One region of the Marinobacter alkaliphilus genome, then DNA from elsewhere that is predicted to be linked to it. Evidence: predicted binding sites of a transcription regulator. Region 1 holds the regulator's gene; each other region holds the start of a gene.
The links. Region 1 encodes sigma-54, which starts transcription at its own class of promoters, with help from an activator protein. Its sites were predicted from a motif close to ANTGGCATNNANNTTGCTNT; they were not measured.
Positions count from the first base shown of each region.

Region 2: the regulator sigma-54 is predicted to act here: its motif matches at 4,637-4,656, upstream of ACZ5Q2_RS14545 (PEP-CTERM sorting domain-containing protein).
Region 3: the regulator sigma-54 is predicted to act here: its motif matches at 4,277-4,296, upstream of glnA (glutamate--ammonia ligase).

Region 1 covers NZ_AP043751.1:2,220,012-2,226,384, forward strand. The annotation lists gene ptsN (PTS IIA-like nitrogen regulatory protein PtsN) at 1-137, opposite strand, end outside; gene hpf (ribosome hibernation promoting factor) at 236-538, opposite strand; gene ACZ5Q2_RS10155 (RNA polymerase factor sigma-54) at 614-2,149, opposite strand; gene lptB (LPS export ABC transporter ATP-binding protein) at 2,333-3,058, opposite strand; gene lptA (lipopolysaccharide transport periplasmic protein LptA) at 3,066-3,602, opposite strand; gene lptC (LPS export ABC transporter periplasmic protein LptC) at 3,586-4,185, opposite strand; gene ACZ5Q2_RS10175 (KdsC family phosphatase) at 4,182-4,751, opposite strand; gene ACZ5Q2_RS10180 (KpsF/GutQ family sugar-phosphate isomerase) at 4,751-5,740, opposite strand; gene ACZ5Q2_RS10185 (ABC transporter ATP-binding protein) at 5,958-6,373, shown strand, end outside.
Region 2 covers NZ_AP043751.1:3,184,697-3,191,069, reverse strand. The annotation lists gene ACZ5Q2_RS14565 (glycosyltransferase) at 1-142, shown strand, start outside; gene ACZ5Q2_RS14560 (GNAT family N-acetyltransferase) at 139-1,260, shown strand; gene xrt (exosortase) at 1,273-2,823, shown strand; gene ACZ5Q2_RS14550 (glycosyltransferase) at 2,756-3,760, opposite strand; gene ACZ5Q2_RS14545 (PEP-CTERM sorting domain-containing protein) at 3,909-4,586, opposite strand; gene ACZ5Q2_RS14540 (PA14 domain-containing protein) at 4,732-6,373, opposite strand, start outside.
Region 3 covers NZ_AP043751.1:200,579-206,951, reverse strand. The annotation lists gene ntrC (nitrogen regulation protein NR(I)) at 1-680, opposite strand, end outside; gene glnL (nitrogen regulation protein NR(II)) at 677-1,777, opposite strand; gene ACZ5Q2_RS00910 (DUF4124 domain-containing protein) at 2,018-2,542, opposite strand; gene glnA (glutamate--ammonia ligase) at 2,741-4,144, opposite strand; gene typA (translational GTPase TypA) at 4,536-6,347, shown strand.

The DNA.
Region 1 (6,373 bases):
TCGCTGAGGATTTCATCCTGATGATGAATATGCTCTGCGATGGTTTCCAGTACCCGCTTTTTACTGGAGGCTGGCACTCGGCACAGCGTCAGTTCGGGAGCCAGAATGTTGTCGATGGTCAGGGATGTATCGCTCATGGATCGACTGTGATTCCGTAAAAAAAAGGCTGCGGCCGGTATTGCCCGCCGCAGCTCGTATCATTGAAACACCCGGTACGGTGGCGCGATGAGCGCGCTCAGCCGTTGCCGTGCATCCGGTCTACATTCTTTTCTTTGTGCTTGAGGATCTGGCGGTCCAGCTTGTCCACCAGCGAATCAATCGCGGCGTACATATCCTCACTCTCTGCCTTTGCGTGGATCTCGCCACCGATGACATGCAGGGTGGCTTCAGCCATCTGACGTACCTTCTCAACTTGCAGCGTCACCTGACAGTTACTGATGTGGTCAAAGTGACGCTCCAGCTTCTCGAACTTGGTGTTGACGTAATCCTTCAATGCAGGGGTCAGGTCTACGTGATGGCCTGAAATGTTGAGTTGCATAGGCGTCTCCTGTTGTCATCATGCCGGTGTTGCCACCGGGCTGCGTGTCCGGTGCTTCATGCACCGGAAAAAACATTAAACCAGTCGTTTGCGCTCGTTTGAAGGAGGAATGTGCATGGCCTCCCGGTATTTGGCAACGGTGCGCCGGGCTACATTGATGCCCTGTTCTCCAAGCATGGCTGCAATCTTGCTATCGCTCAACGGCTTTTTTGGAGTTTCTTCTGAAATCAGTTTCTTGATCATCGCACGAATAGCGGTGGAGGAACATTCTCCGCCCTCAGCGGTGCTGACGTGGCTGGAGAAAAAGTACTTCAGCTCGAAAATGCCGCGGGGTGTGTGCATATACTTTTGCGTGGTGACCCGTGAAATGGTGGATTCGTGCATTTCCACGGCCTGGGCGATGTCCGAGAGGATCAGCGGCTTCATCGCTTCTTCCCCCTGGTCCAGGAAACCCTGTTGGTGCTCAACAATCCGGGTGGCGACTTTCAGCAGCGTTTCATTGCGGCTTTGCAGGCTTTTAATGAACCACTTGGCCTCCTGCAGTTGATCCCGCAGGTAGGTGTTATCAGCACTGCTATCGGCGCGACGGATCAGTGATGCGTAGCTGGCGTTGACCCGAATTCTCGGGGCGATCTCCGGATTGAGCTCAACACGCCACCGGCCCTCGTGTTTTCGGACGATGACGTCTGGTATCACGTAATCCGGCTCCGCTCGGTCTACCACGTCACCCGGGCGAGGGTTGAGGCTGGTAATCAGGGCCAGAACCTCGCGCAACTGATCTTCCTTGAGTCGGCTGCGGCGCAGCAGTTGCGCGTAATCCCGGTTGCCCAGCAAATGCAGGAACTGGGTAACCACCAGGCGGGCCAGTCGAAGCCAGGGGGTATCTGGCGGCAACTGGTTGAGCTGAATCAGCAGGCATTCCTGCAGGTCCCGGGCGAACACGCCCGGCGGGTCGAAGTGTTGTAGCCGGTGCAGGACCGCCTCTACCTCGTCCAGTTCAAGGGGGTCTTCTTCAGTTTCGTCCTGCAGGCCGGAATGGATTTCCTCAATCGGTGAGGTCAGGTAACCGCGCTCATCCACAGCGTCCATCAGGGCGTGGGCGATTGCCTGGTCACGCTCGCTCATGGGGGTGAGGTTGAGCTGCCATTCCAGGTGGTCCTGGAGGGTCTCGGCTGGTGAATTGCGGGTTTCGAAATCCGACTCGTTCTCGTCGTCCCCTTTGCTGGCTGGCGCCGGTGCAGACTGGTAGATATCGTCCCAGGCGGTGTCTACGGGCAGGTCGTCGGGGATGTTATCCGGGATGTCGTTTTCGGAAGCCCAGTCCGGGCCATTTTCGTTTTCATCCCAGTCAGAGGCAGCCTCGGTGGCTGGTTCATCGTGGTCGGAATCCCGGTCTTTATGTTCGTCCCGGGTGTCGGCATCCGTATCGGGGATGTCAGACTGATCGTCATCCTCGGAGGTTTCCAGCATGGGGTTGGATTCCAGTGCCTGCTGGATTTCCTGCTGAAGGTCGAGGGTGGAAAGCTGAAGCAGGCGAATGGCCTGTTGCAGCTGGGGCGTCATGGTCAGACTCTGGCCCATCTTAAGCTGTAATGAGGCTTTCATAACCATGGCTCAAGATCCATAAATCAAGGGTGTCCCGGTAGTGACGTTGCCTGCTGTCAGGCAAAAAAATTGTTATACGCTGGTTACTTGCCGCTCACTGTTGTCAGTATAAGCAAGTTCTTTGCCGAGTTTACTTGCTACAGATCATCAAAACAATCAGACCTCGGTCGTCGAGGGGTTTTCTTCCGCTTACAGGTGGAACTCATCACCCAGGTAGACTTCCTTGACCTGCTGATTGGCCAGGATGGCTTCAGCATTGCCGGAGGCGATGATATGGCCGCCGGAGACAATGTAGGCGTTTTCACAAATATCGAGGGTTTCCCGCACGTTGTGATCGGTGATCAGCACACCAATGCCTTTATCTCGCAAATGCCGGATGATGTGTTTGATGTCGCTGACCGAGATGGGGTCTACCCCGGCGAAGGGCTCATCCAGCAGAATAAACGCAGGTTCCATGGCCAGCGCTCTGGCGATTTCGACGCGCCGCCGTTCACCACCGGACAGCGACATACCCAGGCTGTCCCGGATATGGGTGATGTGAAATTCCTCGAGCAGTTCCTCAAGTTTGGCTTCCCGCTCAGGCCGTTTCATGCCTTTTCGGGTTTCCAGAATGGCCATGATGTTGTCGCGCACGGTCAGTTTACGGAATACCGAGGCTTCCTGGGGCAGGTAGCCGATGCCTTTGCGTGCCCGGCCATGCATGGGTAGGGGGGTGATGTCCTGGCTGTCAATGGTGATTCGGCCGCGGTCGGAGGGTACAAGCCCGACAATCATGTAAAAACAGGTCGTTTTCCCGGCGCCGTTGGGGCCGAGCAGGCCTACGATTTCTCCAGACCGGATTTCCAGAGACACATCGAGAACCACTTTTTTCTGTTTGTAGCTTTTTGCCAGGTTGCTGGCCCTGAGAACTGCCATCAGTAACCTATTCGTCTGAGGGGTTGCTGGAGCCGCGAGGCTGAATCACCATTTCCACCCGGCCAGAGCTCTCTTCCGAAGGCGTGCCGCCTTCTGCAGTGACCACCCTGCGCACGGTGTCGTATTGGATGACGTCGCCCCGGAACACATTGCTGCCCTGTTCAATCACGGCCTGGCGCTCGAACGTCAGCCGGTTTTCCGCCGCTGACCAGGTGATGGTCCGCGCCCGGGCGTCTGTCATGGCTTCACCTTCCCGTGCCGGCTGGCGATATCGGGCGGGTTCGCCGCTTGCCTCAATCCGGCTGAGACCTTCGGGGCTTCGATACAGTACCACCCGTTCTGCGTTCAGCTGGGTGGCCCCCTGAACCAGTTCAACGTCGCCGGTGTAGATGGCGGTCCCTTCGGTATCGTCCAGGCGGGCGGAATCAGCGCTGACCTTGATGGGGGTGTCGGAATCCAGATCAAACGCGGTTGCCGGGCTGGCCAGCATCAGTGCGGCCAGTATGGCCGGCAGTCGGTGTGTGCGCTTACCTGATGGTTTCATATTGCCCTTCCACCCGGGAGTTGAGTTCCAGTATGCGTTCGTTTACCCAGGCTTTCATGCCATTGGCCTCGGTAACGCCGAACGGTTCGGTAATGGTGACCGGTTGATCGGTGTATACCGTGCCCTGGCGGTTATCCAGGGTCAGTGATTCGGTTTTCAGGGTGGCTTCAGAGTCGCCGGTTTGCCGGAGTACCACTACGTTGCCCGTCAAGGTCAACTGATCATCGTCTTGCCGGAGGCTACCTTCATCCGCTTCGATTATCCATGGTGGGGTAGCCTGTTCGCTGAAAATCCTGGCCCTTGGAGCATTCATGGTGGCGTAGTTGGTGTCTTCAAACTGCTCAATTCGAGGGCTGGATATCGACATCTTAAGGTTGCCGTGTTCGTCCCAGGTTGTGTAGCGGCCCTCGATGATAAAACTGTCGGGTTCCGACGGGCCCCTGAGTTCTGCGGCATCGCCCCGCACACTGTCACCTTCCTCGTTCTGCCACATCAGGAAGACGGTCGCGAGAACCGTGGCTGCCAGCGCCAGGGTTCGAACCCAGGGGTTGCGAACGATGTCCGGCAGGGCCCCCGGGATCATGACCGCTTGCCCAGATAGGGGGCCAGAGTGGCGCCCAGCCGGTTCTGCGCCCAGAGTATCAGGTCACATGCTTCACGCACGGCGCCGTGCCCCCCCGGGGCCTGAGTGCAATAGTCGGCTTGCTGACGCACTAGCCAGTAGCCGTTGGGCACGCTGATACCCAGGCCGGCGAATGTCAGGGCGGGCAGATCAGGCAGATCATCGCCCATATAGGCAATCTGGTCCGGAGCGATATCCATGCCTGCAACCAGTTCCTGTAACGCAACTTTCTTGTCTTCCCGGCCCTGCATCAGGTGCGGGATGCCGAGGTCGGTCATCCGTTTTTCTGTCAGTGGTGACCGGCGCCCGGTAATGACTGCCACGGTAATTCCAGCCTTCATCAACTGTTTCAGGCCCAGACCATCCAGTATATTGAACGCTTTGAGTTCGTCGCCGGCAGCGCTGAAATACAACCGGCCGTCGCTCATGATGCCGTCTACGTCCAGGGCGATCAGGCGAATTCTGGCGGCTTTTGCCTTGAGCGTGTCGTCCCAGCCGGTGTGCACAGGCGGTGCGAAGTCACTCATTAAATCACCCCCGCACGCAGCAGGTCATGCATGTTGATGGCGCCAACCAGGTTGCCGTCGTCGTCGGTGACGGGCAGGGCATTGATCTTCATCTCTTCCATGATGTTCAGTGCCTCGGCCGCCAGGTGGTCAGCCTGAATGGTTTTGCCGTGGCGGGTCATGACGTCCCGGATCGGGGTGGTGTGAACGTCGACGGATTTGTCCAGGGTCCGGCGCAGGTCGCCATCGGTAAATATGCCGGTCAGATGCCCCTGGGCGTCCACGATGGTGGTCATGCCCAGCCCTTTACGGCTGATCTCCAGCAGGGCGCCGCTGAGGGTGGTAGTTTCAAGAACTTTGGGAATCTGGTCGCCGGTATGCATGATGTCAGAAACCCGCAGCAGCAAGCGCCGTCCCAGACTGCCGCCCGGGTGAGAGAAGGCAAAGTCTTCGGCACTGAAGCCTCGGGCTTCCAGCAGGGCTACGGCCAACGCATCGCCCATAACCAGGGTTGCTGTGGTGCTGGATGTGGGTGCCAGGCCAAGCGGGCAGGCCTCCAGGGCAACGCTGACATCCAGATTGGCGACCGCTTCCTGAGCCAGCACAGAGTTCGGGTTGCCGGTCATGCTGATCAGCGGTGCCCCCATGCGTTTGATCAGCGGCAGAATAGTCACCACCTCGCTGGTGCTGCCACTGTTGGAGATGGCAACCACCACATCTTGTGGGGTGATCATGCCCATATCGCCGTGGCTGGCTTCACCCGGGTGAACAAAAAAGGCGGGCGTGCCGGTGCTTGCCAATGTGGCTGCAATCTTGTTGCCGATATGGCCGGATTTACCCATGCCGGTGACCACTACCCGGCCTTTGCAGGCCATGATAACGTCGCAGGCTCTGGTGAAGTCGCCGTTGATACGGCTTTCCAGGGCTTCGATAGCTTCCCGCTCGATGCGGATGGCTCGAACTGCTGAGGAGCGGTAGTCGGGGGTGTCTGGAGCGTGTGAATCTGTCATCTCGGCGGATAGTCTGCTCGGTCGGTCTGGTTTGCCCGGCCAAACGTCGGTGATCGGGCGACTGAATCGTGAGTATATCATTGTTGAGACGCGTGGCAGCCAACGTTCAGGGAAACTGATCATTGCCATCAAGACATTTTACGTAGCTTTAACCGGCTTTTCATTGAGCTGAAGCGGCGCATGTCATAATGTAGGTGCTCTTTAATCAGGATGGATTATGGCGTCATCTGCATACATAAGCCTTAACGACGTGGTGTTTTCCCGCTCCGGCCGGCGCATATTCGATGGTGTCTCGCTGGATATTCCGAAGGGGCGGATCACCGCGATCATGGGCCCCAGTGGCACCGGTAAGACCACGCTGTTGCGACTGATTGGCGGCCAGCTGCGTCCCGACTCCGGTCAGGTGGTGGTGGCAGGCCGTGAGGTGCCAAAGCTCAAGCGCAAGGAATTGTACGTGCTGCGGGAAAAGATGGGCATGCTTTTTCAGAGTGGCGCCCTGTTCACCGACCTGAGTGTTTACGAGAACGTTGCCTTTCCTTTGCGGGTTCACACCCGCCTGCCGGAAGATATGATACGGGATATCGTGCTGATGAAGCTCGAAGCGGTGGGCCTGCGTGGTGCCCGCAGATTGAT
Region 2 (6,373 bases), 960 kb from region 1:
GCGATACGAGCTTTCTCAAGGCCGGTATCGAACGGCGCTTAAAGAGCTGGCAAGGGCTGCCACGAACGATCCGTTTTGGTCTGGCCCTTGGCGGCTGGCCATCAAGATGCTGGTGAGCTCCGCGTCTCGGGGGCGAAAATGACGTTTACCGTTCGCAGGCTCTCAGAGGATGAGCTCTTTGGCCTCAAAACGAGCTGGGGAGAGCTGCTTGGCCGCAGCGATGCGGACCCGTTGTTTATGAGCTGGGCATGGCAGGTCTCCTGGTGGGAGACCTGGAGCCAGGCGCTGGAACTGGAACTGCTGTTATTGGGTGTCTACAGCGAGTCTGACGAACTGGTTGGTCTTGCTCCGTTGTATTTGAAGTCGGTCAGAACGCCTGTAGGCTGGCGGGTTCGTCGGCTCCATGTGATTGGTAACGCCTGGAAGCTCGGCCCTACTGTGCGGACCGAGTACGTTGGGCTGATTGTGGATCGCACACATCAAAAGCCTGTGATGAAGCGACTCGCCGATTGTCTGGCCGGGTTCGCCTGGGACGAGATGATTGTGGCGGATGCGTCGCCCAGATCCATGAATTTATTGGAGCCGGCCCTGTCAGAAAGTATGGATATAGCCCGATTGGTCAGGAGTGAAGCGGAAGGTGTCCTGGTTCCAGTTGAATCTGGCTACAGGCGCTGGTTGGAACGACTGGGAAAGAACACCCGCCTGAAGGCGTTCAACCGCCGAGCAGTGTTCGAAAGCGAAGTTGCAGGTGAATATGTTCCCTGGGACGACCCTGAGAGCTTTTTACAGGAGTTGAATCAGTTCCATCGTGAGCGTTGGGGCAAGCCTTGTTTTGACCGGCACGCGGTGCGCTTTCATCTGGCTTTCCTCAGCCGGTTGGGTAATGGCCAATTAGCCAGGCTTTCGGCGCTGACGGCCAAGGGGCAGGTAGTCTCAGTCCTCTACGATGTACAGGCAGGCAATCGTGTATACAATCTGCAGGCGGGCTTTATGGAGAGTTTCCACCCGAAACTATCGCTAGGCACACTGCATTTGGGCTACGCCATCGAAGCCGCATTCAATGATGACACCGTGATTGGATACGATTTACTGGCCGGTTCTGGCAAGAATACGTTCTACAAGAGCCGTTTTCAGGGCGAGCAGGTGGTTTTTACCACGGGGGAGTATGTTCGTTCCCCGGTGTTAAAACTGGCGTATGGTGCCCGGGCCTGTTTGCCCCAACAACTTGTGTCTTCCGTCAATCGATTTTTTCGTCTTTAGGCAGGTGTAGCGATGAGCAGGGAATGGATTCCGAGTCCGCAGGTAGTCAGGCAACTCTGGCCCTTTCTGGCGACCTTCTGCCTTATTGGTCTGGTTACCTTCCCGACGATTGAAGGGATTGTGTCACGCTGGCTTAAACTGGATGAGTCCTACTCTCACGGATTCTTGTTGGCCGCGGTTTCGCTGTTCCTGACTGCCCGGGCAGCAATGATCCATCCGGTTAAAGCCGGCTTTTATCCTTTTTGGCTGGTGCCGTTCATAGCGTGCTTTACGGTGTACTGGCTGGGTGGATTGATTCGCCTTCAGGCATTGCAGCAACTGGTGATGGTGCCCATGTTACTCAGCGCCTTCGCGGTATTGATGGGGTGGCGCCAGGTACGGTGGTTTCTGGTGCCCCTTGGGCTCCTGTTCCTGACCGTTCCGGTCTGGGACTTCCTTTCCTGGACGCTCCAGTTAATCACGGTCGCTGTTAATCAGTTCCTTCTCGGTTTTGCGAACATTGAGTTTGAGGTTGAAGGGGTCTTTGTTTACCTGATTGGTGTTGGCACCTTTGAGGTGGCGCACGGGTGTTCCGGCCTGCGTTATCTGCTGGTTGGGCAGGCGCTCGTACTGATTTACGGAGAGACGTATCTTTCCCGCCTGAGGTCGCGCGTCACCTTGTTCTGCCTCGGGGTCGCGTTTGCGTTGGTTGCGAATTGGATTCGCGTATTCGTTATTATCTATCTGGGTTATGAGACGAACATGCAGTCCAGCCTGATCGATGATCACGACAACTTCGGTTGGTGGGTGTTTGCCGGTACCCTGGTGCCACTCTACTTCATAGCACGACGTCTCGAAATCAAAGACGATTTGGCGATTGCGCAACAGAAGGCTGTGCAGCCGGAAATCATGACTCCGAGCGGAAATCCGGCCGTTGCCGTTGTGGTCATCATGATCGCGGGGTTTGCCACCTGGATTGCGCTGCCAGAGCGGACGTCGGCCGTCAGCGCTCAACCGGCGGCATTGGCCCTGGACCTGAGTGAACATTATGGGCCCGTATTCGGAGCGCAACTGGCGGGCTGGAGACCCCAGATACGCAACCCGGACCGTATGTATGTGCAAACGCTGTTTGACCGGGAAGAGGTCCGGGCGGGGCAGGGTGCTGAGGTGACGTATTATTTTGGGGTATTCACCTATGAATTCCAGAGGCACCGGGCAGAGCTGATTCAGTACAGTAATCGTTTGTACGATCGCGAGGTATGGACGCCTGAGCACTTTTTTCATGTTCCAACCTCGCTGGACATCCCGGTGCAGGGCATTACCTTGCGCAACCGCATGACAGGCCAGAGGATACATCTGGGCTATACCTACCTCGTACAGGGGCGGTGGGAAACCGATCAGTGGCGGGCCAAGCTGGCGCAGGTGTCAGGTTTTTTCAACCACCGTGATGATGCCAGTCTGCTGATTACCGCGGTTAATTGTGAGAACTGCAACGTTGAAGAGGCATTGACGGGTTTTATCGAACGGGCTTTTCCTGAGGCGCTCGCCCGGATTGATCTTGAGGTTGTTCGGCCAGTTCGTTGACGGCCTTTGTGAGACGGCTCAGGAACGCTTGGTGATTCAAAGCGTACCACAGGGTGGCACTGTGGGCTATGCGGTCCAAGTGCTCTGGCGATTCGCTGAGCGCTTTGTCTATGACCTTCTCCAGGCTGCGTTTTGAAACCTTGAACAGGGTGCCCAGCCGGAAAGGCTGGTTTTCCTCTGGCTCTGCAAGATAGCCGCGACACTCTTCAACCAGTTCATTCATCGGTGGGGCATCCGTAGTGACCGTTATGCATCCGTTTGCCAGCGCTTCAGCCAACACCTGCCCGTAACCTTCTACCTCTGATGGCAAAACCGCAAAGCGCGCCTTTTGCCACAGCATTTCTATTTCCTGATCGGTCAGATTGCTTGCGATTTCAATGTTATCGCTGCTGTAGTCCGAAGCTTTCAAGTGTTGGCTGATAACGATCAGTTTCGGCCACTCCGGATGTTGTAGCCAGCAATCCAGTACTGCACGCGTGCCTTTGAATTGGCTGTTGCCGGCTATGTGTATTGCCAGATTAGGGGCTTTATCTGCCAGCCTTGGGGAGGATGCTTTTTCGGTACCGGTAAACCCTAGATACGCCGCATTCGAGTGCAGGCGGGAAAATACTTCAACAGCGTGTCGGGTTTTACATTGAATACGGTCAACAAACCGAAGGTAAGGCAGGCGTGACTCAATAAACCATTCCTGATTGGGGATCAACCAGTGGGATTTGCCACGGTTGAGATAAGATAGCCTGATGTTTTCCAGGTGGATGACCAGATCCGCTCTGGCCTGACGTGGCGGTGTTCTCGCGATGGCTGCGCGAGTGGTGTAGTAAAGATTGCCGACACTACTTGGCAGATATCGGCTTAGCAGTCGATACCGGTAGTGGGATAGCCGGCTTTGCCATTCCGGTGTTGGTGGCAAATGTTCTACCTGACAAGCATGGCCCATGGATGTTATCGCCGACTGGAGAATGTCAGCATCCTTTGCTAACCCGCGCCCACTGCTAGCGTATACGATGAGTATGTCCATGGGTCACCACCAGAAAGAGAAAAGCCCTGCAAAGGCAGGGCTTTAAAGCGTAGCACAGAGTTGCATGTCAGGCTTTTTTACGGCCCTTCATACGCACTGCGATACCGGCCAGGCCGAGGCCCAACAGAGCCAGGGTGCCGGGCTCAGGGACTTTGGAGGCGCGAACCGCAATAACCATGTCATCGTGGTTGTCGTCGCCGATGTAGCCGTCATCCAGACTGATGATAAAGTAATCTTCTTCAACAAAGAACAGGTTGAAGTTGGTGCTGGAACTCGGGCTAGCAGTTCTGAACTGGCCACCGTTGTTGGCGTCGTTCACAATGTCCAGACCGGTTTGGATGGTGAATTTGAAGTCCAGAAGGGCTCCGAGGCCACCAGTGAAAACAGTGCTGAAAGTATCGTCAGGGGTGCTGTTGGTATCGAATACCAAGGTGTTACCCCAGTAGAACTGGTTGTTGTCAGAGGCTTCTTTACCGAGGTAGGTAAAGGTCAGCTTGAACGGATCTGCTGAGGTTGAGGTGAGGTTGTGCCCGAACAACACTGAGTCACCAACGCTATATAGCGGGGCGTCAGCAGTCCAGGTGCCGGCAACGCGGGTTGCGTAATCGTTATCGCCGGGTACGGTTTGCTCGGCGGCTGCGCCGGGGGCATTTCCGTTGGCAACGGCGTCAATGTAGGCTGCCTGTGCGAAACCGGAAAAACCAACTGCGGCTGCCAGTGCGATGCCTTGTGTAAGTTTGTTCATTTGAGTCACTCCTCCAGTGAGTGGTCGAATTTTTACAACACCCTTTAACCAAAGCAGATAGCGTGCCAGATTTTAACTCATTGATTTTAATGCATTAATTATTTCTTTAATCTGGGCGATGTAAATTAATTCGACGATCTGTCTTTTACTGCACACTGTACTGAACCGGATCTGACGGTTCGCTACTCAGTCCGTTGGTGTCAATCACCCTTATAGTGAAGTACCAATCTCCCGAGGAGAGCCCTTCTATCCTTGCTTCAGTTGTGCCCGCTGGAACCTCCAGGATCTGGGGCATGTTTGTTGGCGCTTGGCCGTAGTTGATCAAATACCCGGAGATTTCGCTGAGTGAGATACTGCTGCCGTCTACGCGTGTAAGGGGCGGGGTCCAGGATAGCGTGACACTGCCCGCGCTGGCGCCATTATCAGATGGTTCGCTGGTTACCGGCGCATCCGGTTCAGATACGGTCTCAAGTGTGTACGGGTGAAGTCCTGACTGGTAAGCCTGCAACACGGTAATACCGCTGTCATTAAAGACTTGATCGGCGACAGGTTGTAGCAGCGGTAAGCCGTATCGGAGCTTGTACAGGTCGTCTATGCCGTCGTTGAGTGAGCTGTCGCTGGAGGTGCTATCAAGAGAGAGGGCTTGCACCACGTTTTCCGGGTTAAGACTTTGCCCGGTGGCTGTATCGGATATCACCAGGCTCGCAGAGGCGTCCCATCCTGATTCGAAATATTCCATAGTAACCGCTACGGGTATCTCGGCCGGAAGGCTGGCTGTACTGGTATAGGTGGTGGCGGATTGGTTTTTCCACTGATTGATAACCAGATTGCCATCAAGGAAAAGGCGAACACCGTCATCCGTTCTTGTGGCAAACGTGTATTCGCGCGTGCCTTCCGTGTGCGGTGGAGTAAACCAGCCCTGCCACCGAATACTGAAATTATTATTGGGCATATTGGCAGACGGGCTGCCACTTCCCCAGTTGAAATTAATGGCGGTGTCTCGCTGGGTGTAAACAAAGCTGTCAAAGTTTACGCCTGTGAAATACTGGCCAACGTATCCTGGCTGGTAGGTTGCTTCAGGTGCAGGGAAATCCTCAGGATCCAGTGGGTTTGTGCCCGCCAGGTATTCCTCGAGTACGGAGTATCCGTCTCCATCCAGGTCTCGCGAGGCATCGGTTGGGTCTGTGGGATCAAGGCCGTAAGCGTATTCGTAACCATCGGGAATGCCATCGCCGTCGGTATCTGCAAGGTTGGGATCTGTGCGCGCCCAGAATTCATCCAGTGCTGTAAGCAGGTCTCCGTCGGTATCTGACATCGCATCCGTCGGGTCTGTCGGATCCAGGCCGTAATAGATTTCCCAGTTGTCGTAGAGGCCATCACCATCTTCATCCAGCGGTGGATATTGGGCGTTATACGACAAGCCCTTTTCACCATCGAAAAATCCGAGACGGTAGCCGAGTTCATAGGCTTCTTCGGTGGTCAGTTCCGGTTGGGTGCCCGGGGTTGTCTGCGCAAAACTGTGCAGGAAAGGGCCATCGATCACCTGTTGATTCAGCCCGGGTCCGGACCAGGCCACGGTAAAGTGGTCATCCCAGCCGCCTTCTTTGTGCCTCAGCTCGAAATAGTATTTTTGTCCGGCTTCGAGGTAATGAATGCCTGAGGTTTGCGAGCTGTAGCGAGTGAAATTATCGAGCGGGGTCGCCATGGTTGAGGCGATTCGAACGATATCTTCCGGAGACTGCGAAGGGGAGAGCCAGAGTTGAGTTTCGTCGTCACCTGCAATGTAG
Region 3 (6,373 bases), 2.0 Mb from region 1:
CGGGCGGCACCGGCACCGGTGAAAGCACCCTTTTCGTGGCCGAACAGCTCAGACTCAATCAGGTCTTTGGGGATCGCCGCCATATTCAGGGCAATGAAAGGGTTACGGGCCCGCGGGCTGTGGTTATGCAGGGCCTGGGCAACCAGCTCCTTACCGGTACCGCTTTCGCCGTTGATCAGCACCGTGATGTTGGAGTGGGACAAGCGGCCGATGGCCCTGAACACTTCCTGCATGGCCGGAGCTTCACCGATGATTTCGGTATTGCGCTGGGCGCTGTCGGCCTGGGGTTCGCTGGCGGCCCGTTTTTCATGACTGTGGGCCACAGCGCGTTTCACCAGGGCCACGGCATCGTCCACATCAAAGGGCTTGGGCAGGTATTCGAAGGCACCGGTCTGATAACTGGTAACCGCACTTTCCAGGTCCGAATGGGCGGTCATGATGATCACCGGCACATCCGGATGCTTGTCGACAATCTGTGAAAGCAGGGTGATGCCGTCTACTCCGGGCATGCGGATATCGCTGACGATGGCATCGGGCTGTTCGTGTTCCAGTCGCATCATGATGCTTTCGCCGCTGTCAAAGACGCGCGGCTGCATACCGGCCTGGTTCAGGGCGCGTTCCAGCACCCAGCGAATGCTCTTGTCGTCGTCGATAATCCAGACGTTTGCCGGTTGGCTCATTGGTTGTCCTCCAGAGGCAGGAAGATGATGAAATCGGTTCTTCCGGGCTCGCTCTCACACTCCACCAGCCCTCGGTGCTGGCCGATGATGCTTTGGGTAATGGAAAGGCCAAGGCCGGTTCCTGAGGCCCGGCCACTGATCATGGGATAAAAGATGTTCTGCAGAAGATCCGCTGGAATACCCGGGCCGTTATCGATGATGTCGGCCCGGCACACCAGCCGATGACGACGGTGGCCGATGGTGAACTGGCGAAGCGCACGGGTACGGAAAGTGATGGTCGGCGGTACATCGGAAGGCGTGGCGCCTTCGTTCTCGAAGGCGGCTTCCATAGCGTTGCGGGCGATGTTCAGGAACGCCTGGATCAGTTGTTCCTTGTCGCCCGGGAACTCGGGGATGCTGGGGTCGTAATCCCGTTTCAGGCGGACCCGGCCTTTGCTCTCAGCCTCAACCAGAGTACGTACCCGCTCCAGCACCTCGTGGATATTGGTGGGTGCAATCTTCAACGCCTTGTTGGGGCCGAGCATACGATCGACCAGGCTGCGCAGGCGGTCTGCTTCGTCAATGATTACCCGGGTGTATTCGCGCTGGTCTTCATCGTTCAGCTCCCGGTCAAGCAGTTGAGCCGCGCCACGAATGCCGCCCAATGGGTTCTTGATTTCATGGGCCATGCCGCGAACCAGGATCCGGGTGGTCTCCTGTTGGGAGATGATGTCTTCCTCGCGGCTGATGCGCATCAGCCGGTCCCGGGGCTGGATCTCGATCAACAGCTCCATGGGCTCAAGGCTGATGGGTGTCACCGAATAGTCCACCGTCAGCCTTGAGCCGCTCAGTAAAGCGAACTCTGCTTCTCGCCGGGTGTAGGATTGGCCATTGCCTGCTGCCGCATACAGGGTTTTCAGGGCGTCCGCAGAATCGAGCAGAACGTCTTTCAGGGGCAGGCCCTGGCTACGGGTCATGCTGGTTTCAAACAGACTTTCGGCGGCGGGGTTCAGGTAACGGATGGTCAGGTCGTTTCCCAGCACCAGAACGGCCGTGGTCAGGCTGTCCAGAATGCTCTTATAACCGCTTCCCAGCGAGATGGATGGTTGGAACGACATGCTTGGTTTCCGTTTTAAACTCATGGTGGTTACCCCGGTTTTGCAAAAAGCGAACCAGTTTTGCCTGCTGAGATAAGATGATGGTCTAAGTACGGGCACAGCGGGGCCCGGAGGGCATCCGGGTGCTGTAGGTTGGTGCAGATGGGGAGCTTGTCGCTACAGGCAGCCGGGGTTTTGCCCCTTCGCTGCCCAAAGTATGGCTTTATCGTGGTGCAGTTGCACTAAAGTGGTGCGCAAATGTCAGTTCAGGCGGGAAGGGCGGTGAATGGTAAAGGTGATTGGCTGGCCGCTTTTTACCTGTATGCCATCGCGATCCACGATGTGAACACCCGCCTGATGGGTGCCCCGGTCAATATTGCGGACGGTGATGGAGCCAGAGGTACTTTGGCCAACCGGTTGGCCGTCCAGAGTAACCTCATAGCGATGACCGCGCCGAAGGCTCGGGGTGCTACGCACTTCAAAGGTGACGTCGCCGTTGCCACTGTGGAAGGCCTGGTCGTTCTCAGGGGAGATCAGGGAAAGGCTCTCATAGGCTGCACCTTCGCGCTCCACTTCCTCAAGCAACTGTTCGGTTTCTCTCACCGCGTCAGGCTTTGGCAGTGTGATGGTGGTTACCGGTTTAACCTCGATTTCTTCCCCACCCTGCATGGGCTCGTCCGAGAAGGTTACATTGCCCTGAGCATCCACATGGCGGTAAACCTCAGCGTGAACCGATGCGGTGGCCAGCAGTAACAAGCCGGTGGCGAGGGTGAGCGGTGCTTTCATGACAATAACCTGCGGTAGTGAACTGTCTCGATTATCGGTGGCGGCTCCGGGCATTTCAACGCCGGAGGGCAATCCCTTGGTTACATATCGTTAAGGGCGCGGGGTGTTTGGTCGGATTTGCGAAAAGCGGCACAAAAAAGCCCCGCACGAGGCGGGGCTTTAAGGCTGGAATGCTTTGCACCATATTGGTGCGCTACATTAGCAGGAGTAGTAAAGCTGGAACTCAACCGGGTGAGTGGTCATGTTCAGTTTCTCAACTTCGCCACGCTTCAGGTCGATGTAGCCTGCGATCATGTCTTCGGTGAACACGCCGCCACGGGTCAGGAACTCGTGGTCTTCTGCCAGGCAGTCCAAGGCTTCAGACAGGGTCTCGGCAACCTTCGGAATGTTCAGCGCTTCTTCCTTCGGCAGGTCGTACAGATCCTTGTCCATGGCATCGCCAGGGTGGATCTTGTTCTGGATGCCGTCCAGGCCGGCCATCATCAGGGCTGCGAACGCCAGGTACGGGTTAGCCGCCGGGTCAGGGAAGCGCACTTCGATACGACGTGCTTTCGGGCTGTTTACATACGGGATACGGATAGAGGCAGAGCGGTTGCGGGCAGAGTAGGCCAGCATTACCGGTGCTTCATAGCCCGGAACCAGACGCTTGTAGCTGTTGGTGGCCGGGTTGGTGAAGGCGTTGATGGCCTTGGCGTGCTTGATCACACCACCGATGTAGTACAGGGCGGCTTCGCTCAGGCCCGCGTAGCTGTCGCCGGCGAACAGGTTCTTGCCGTCTTTGCTTAGGGACATGTGTACGTGCATGCCGGAGCCGTTGTCACCAACCACCGGCTTGGGCATGAAGGTGGCGGTTTTGCCGTAGGCGTGGGCCACGTTGTGTACACAGTACTTCAGAATCTGAACTTCGTCAGCTTTGCGGGTCAGGGTGTTGGCGCCAACGCCGATTTCACACTGGCCAGCGGTGCCCACTTCGTGGTGGTGTACTTCAATTTCCAGGCCCATGGATTCCATGGCGGCACACATGGCGCCACGCAGGTCGTGCAGGCTGTCGACCGGCGGAACCGGGAAATAGCCGCCTTTCACGCCTGGGCGGTGGCCGATGTTGTTGCGATCGAAGTCTTCGCCGGAAACCCAGGCAGCTTCTTCAGAGTGAATGTGGTAAGACGCGCCTTGCATGTCCACATTCCATTTAACGGAATCGAACACGAAGAACTCGGGCTCCGGGCCAAACAGCGCGCCATCGGCGATGCCGGTGGACTTCAGGTATTCTTCGGCACGACGGGCAACAGAGCGGGGATCGCGCTCATAACCCTGCATGGTAGAAGGCTCTACAATGTTGCAGGTGATGTTGACAGTGGTTTCTTCGGTGAACGGATCCAGTACGGCGGTCTCGTCGTCCGGCATCAGGATCATGTCGGATTCGTTGATACCTTTCCAGCCAGCAATAGAGGAGCCGTCAAACATTTTGCCGTCAGCAAAGAAATCTTCATCGGCTTCGGTGGCGGGCAGGGTGACGTGCTGCTCTTTTCCGCGGCTGTCGGTGAAGCGCAGGTCAATCCATTTCACTTCGTGTTCTTTGATCAAATCAATCGTCTTGGACATTGTGCATGCTCCGTAGTGATGTCGTGTTCGTTATGCCGGATCGTTCAGCGGGCTGAAGCCCGATCTTTTTCAGGTCAGGGCAGCTTAACAGAAGCTGTTGGCTCTTACCTTTCAATTACGGCTGCACAAGGATAAGCAAGGGGCTTGCCAGTTTTTCGGTTTTGCGCCAGAACAGCGCAGCGGCAAGGCTTTGGGGCGATTCTGGCGCACCGGAGTGCAGCTTACAGGCATTGGTTGCACTGAATGTGTGCACTTTATTGGTGCATTGATTCTTATCCTGCCTGATAACGGTGCATTAGTCGATTGGTTACATATTAGGCACTATTCTTCATATTATCGACATGGACTTTTCTATATACTGCTCGCCGCTAAATTCTGCAGGATACCCGTTGTGATTGATAAGCTTAGAAACGTTGCCATTATTGCCCACGTTGACCACGGTAAAACCACCCTGGTAGACATGTTGTTGCGCCAGTCTGGCACTCTGGACCGTAAGGAGCTCGAGAACGAGCGCGTTATGGATTCCAATGACCAGGAAAAAGAGCGTGGCATTACCATTCTGGCCAAGAATACTGCCCTTAAATGGAAGGACTACAATATCAACATCGTGGACACCCCGGGGCACGCGGATTTTGGCGGCGAAGTAGAGCGCGTCATGAGCATGGTAGACAGTGTGCTGCTGGTGGTGGATTCCATCGACGGCCCCATGCCGCAAACCCGCTTTGTAACCCAGAAAGCGTTCGCAGCGGGCCTGCGCCCGATTGTGGTCGTAAACAAGATTGACCGCCCCGGCGCCCGCCCGGATTGGGTTGTAGACCAGGTATTCGACCTGTTCGACAACCTGGGTGCCACCGACGAGCAGCTGGATTTCCCGATTGTTTACGCCAGCGCCCTGAACGGCATTGCCGGTCTGGATCACGAAGACCTGCAAGACAACATGGATGCCGTGTTCCAGGCGATTGTTGACCACGTGCCGGCTCCGGCGGTTGACCTTGATGGCCCGTTCCAGATGCAGATCTCCCAGCTGGACTACAACAGCTTTCTGGGGGTTATCGGTATTGGCCGCATCATGCGCGGCAAGGTTAAAACCAACACTCCGGTGGTGGCTGTTGGCGCCGATGGCAAGAAGCGTAATGGTCGTATCCTGAAGATCATGGGCCATTCAGGCCTGCAGCGTGTGGAAGTTGAAGAAGCGCAGGCTGGCGACATTGTGTGCGTGAGTGGTCTGGATCAGCTGTACATCTCTGATACCTTATGCGACCCCGCCAATGTTGAGGCACTGCCGGCACTGACCGTTGACGAGCCCACCGTATCCATGACTTTCCAGGTAAACGATTCACCGTTTGCCGGCAAAGAAGGCAAGTACGTGACCAGCCGTAACATCAAAGAGCGTCTGGAAAAGGAGCTGCTGCACAACGTGGCGCTGCGGGTTGAAGAAGGCGACTCGGCTGACAAGTTCAAGGTGTCTGGCCGTGGTGAACTGCACCTGTCGGTTCTGATCGAGAACATGCGTCGCGAAAACTTCGAGCTGGCCGTAGGCCGTCCGGAAGTGGTGGTCAAGGAAGTAAACGGTCAGAAGGAAGAGCCGTACGAAAACGTGATCATCGACATCGAAGAGCAGCACCAGGGCGCGATCATGGAACAGATGGGTCTGCGTAAGGGTGACATGACCAACATGATCCCGGACGGCAAGGGCCGAATCCGCCTGGAATACACCATTCCGGCCCGCGGCCTGATCGGTTTCCGGAACACCTTCCTGACCATGACTTCCGGTACCGGCATCCTGACTTCCACCTTCAGCCACTACGGCCCGGTGAAAATGGGTGACGTAACCAGCCGCCAGAACGGCGTTATCGTTTCCATGGCGACCGGTACCGCGCTGACCTACTCGCTGGAAACCCTGCAGAGCCGTGGCAAGCTGTTCCTCGACCCGGGTCAGGAGATCTATGAAGGCCAGCTGTGTGGTATCCACAGCCGCGACAACGACCTGGTGGTTAACCCCACCAAGGGCAAGAAGCTGGACAACATGCGTGCTTCCGGTAAAGACGAAGTGATCGGCCTGGTGCCGCCCATCAAGTTCACCCTGGAGCAGGCGCTTGAGTTCATTGATGACGATGAGCTGGTAGAGGTAACGCCCAAGTCGATCCGTCTGCGTAAGAAACTGCTGACCGAGAACGAGCGTAAGCGCGCCGGTAAGAAGTAAAAGACTTTATGCCACAGACAACACGG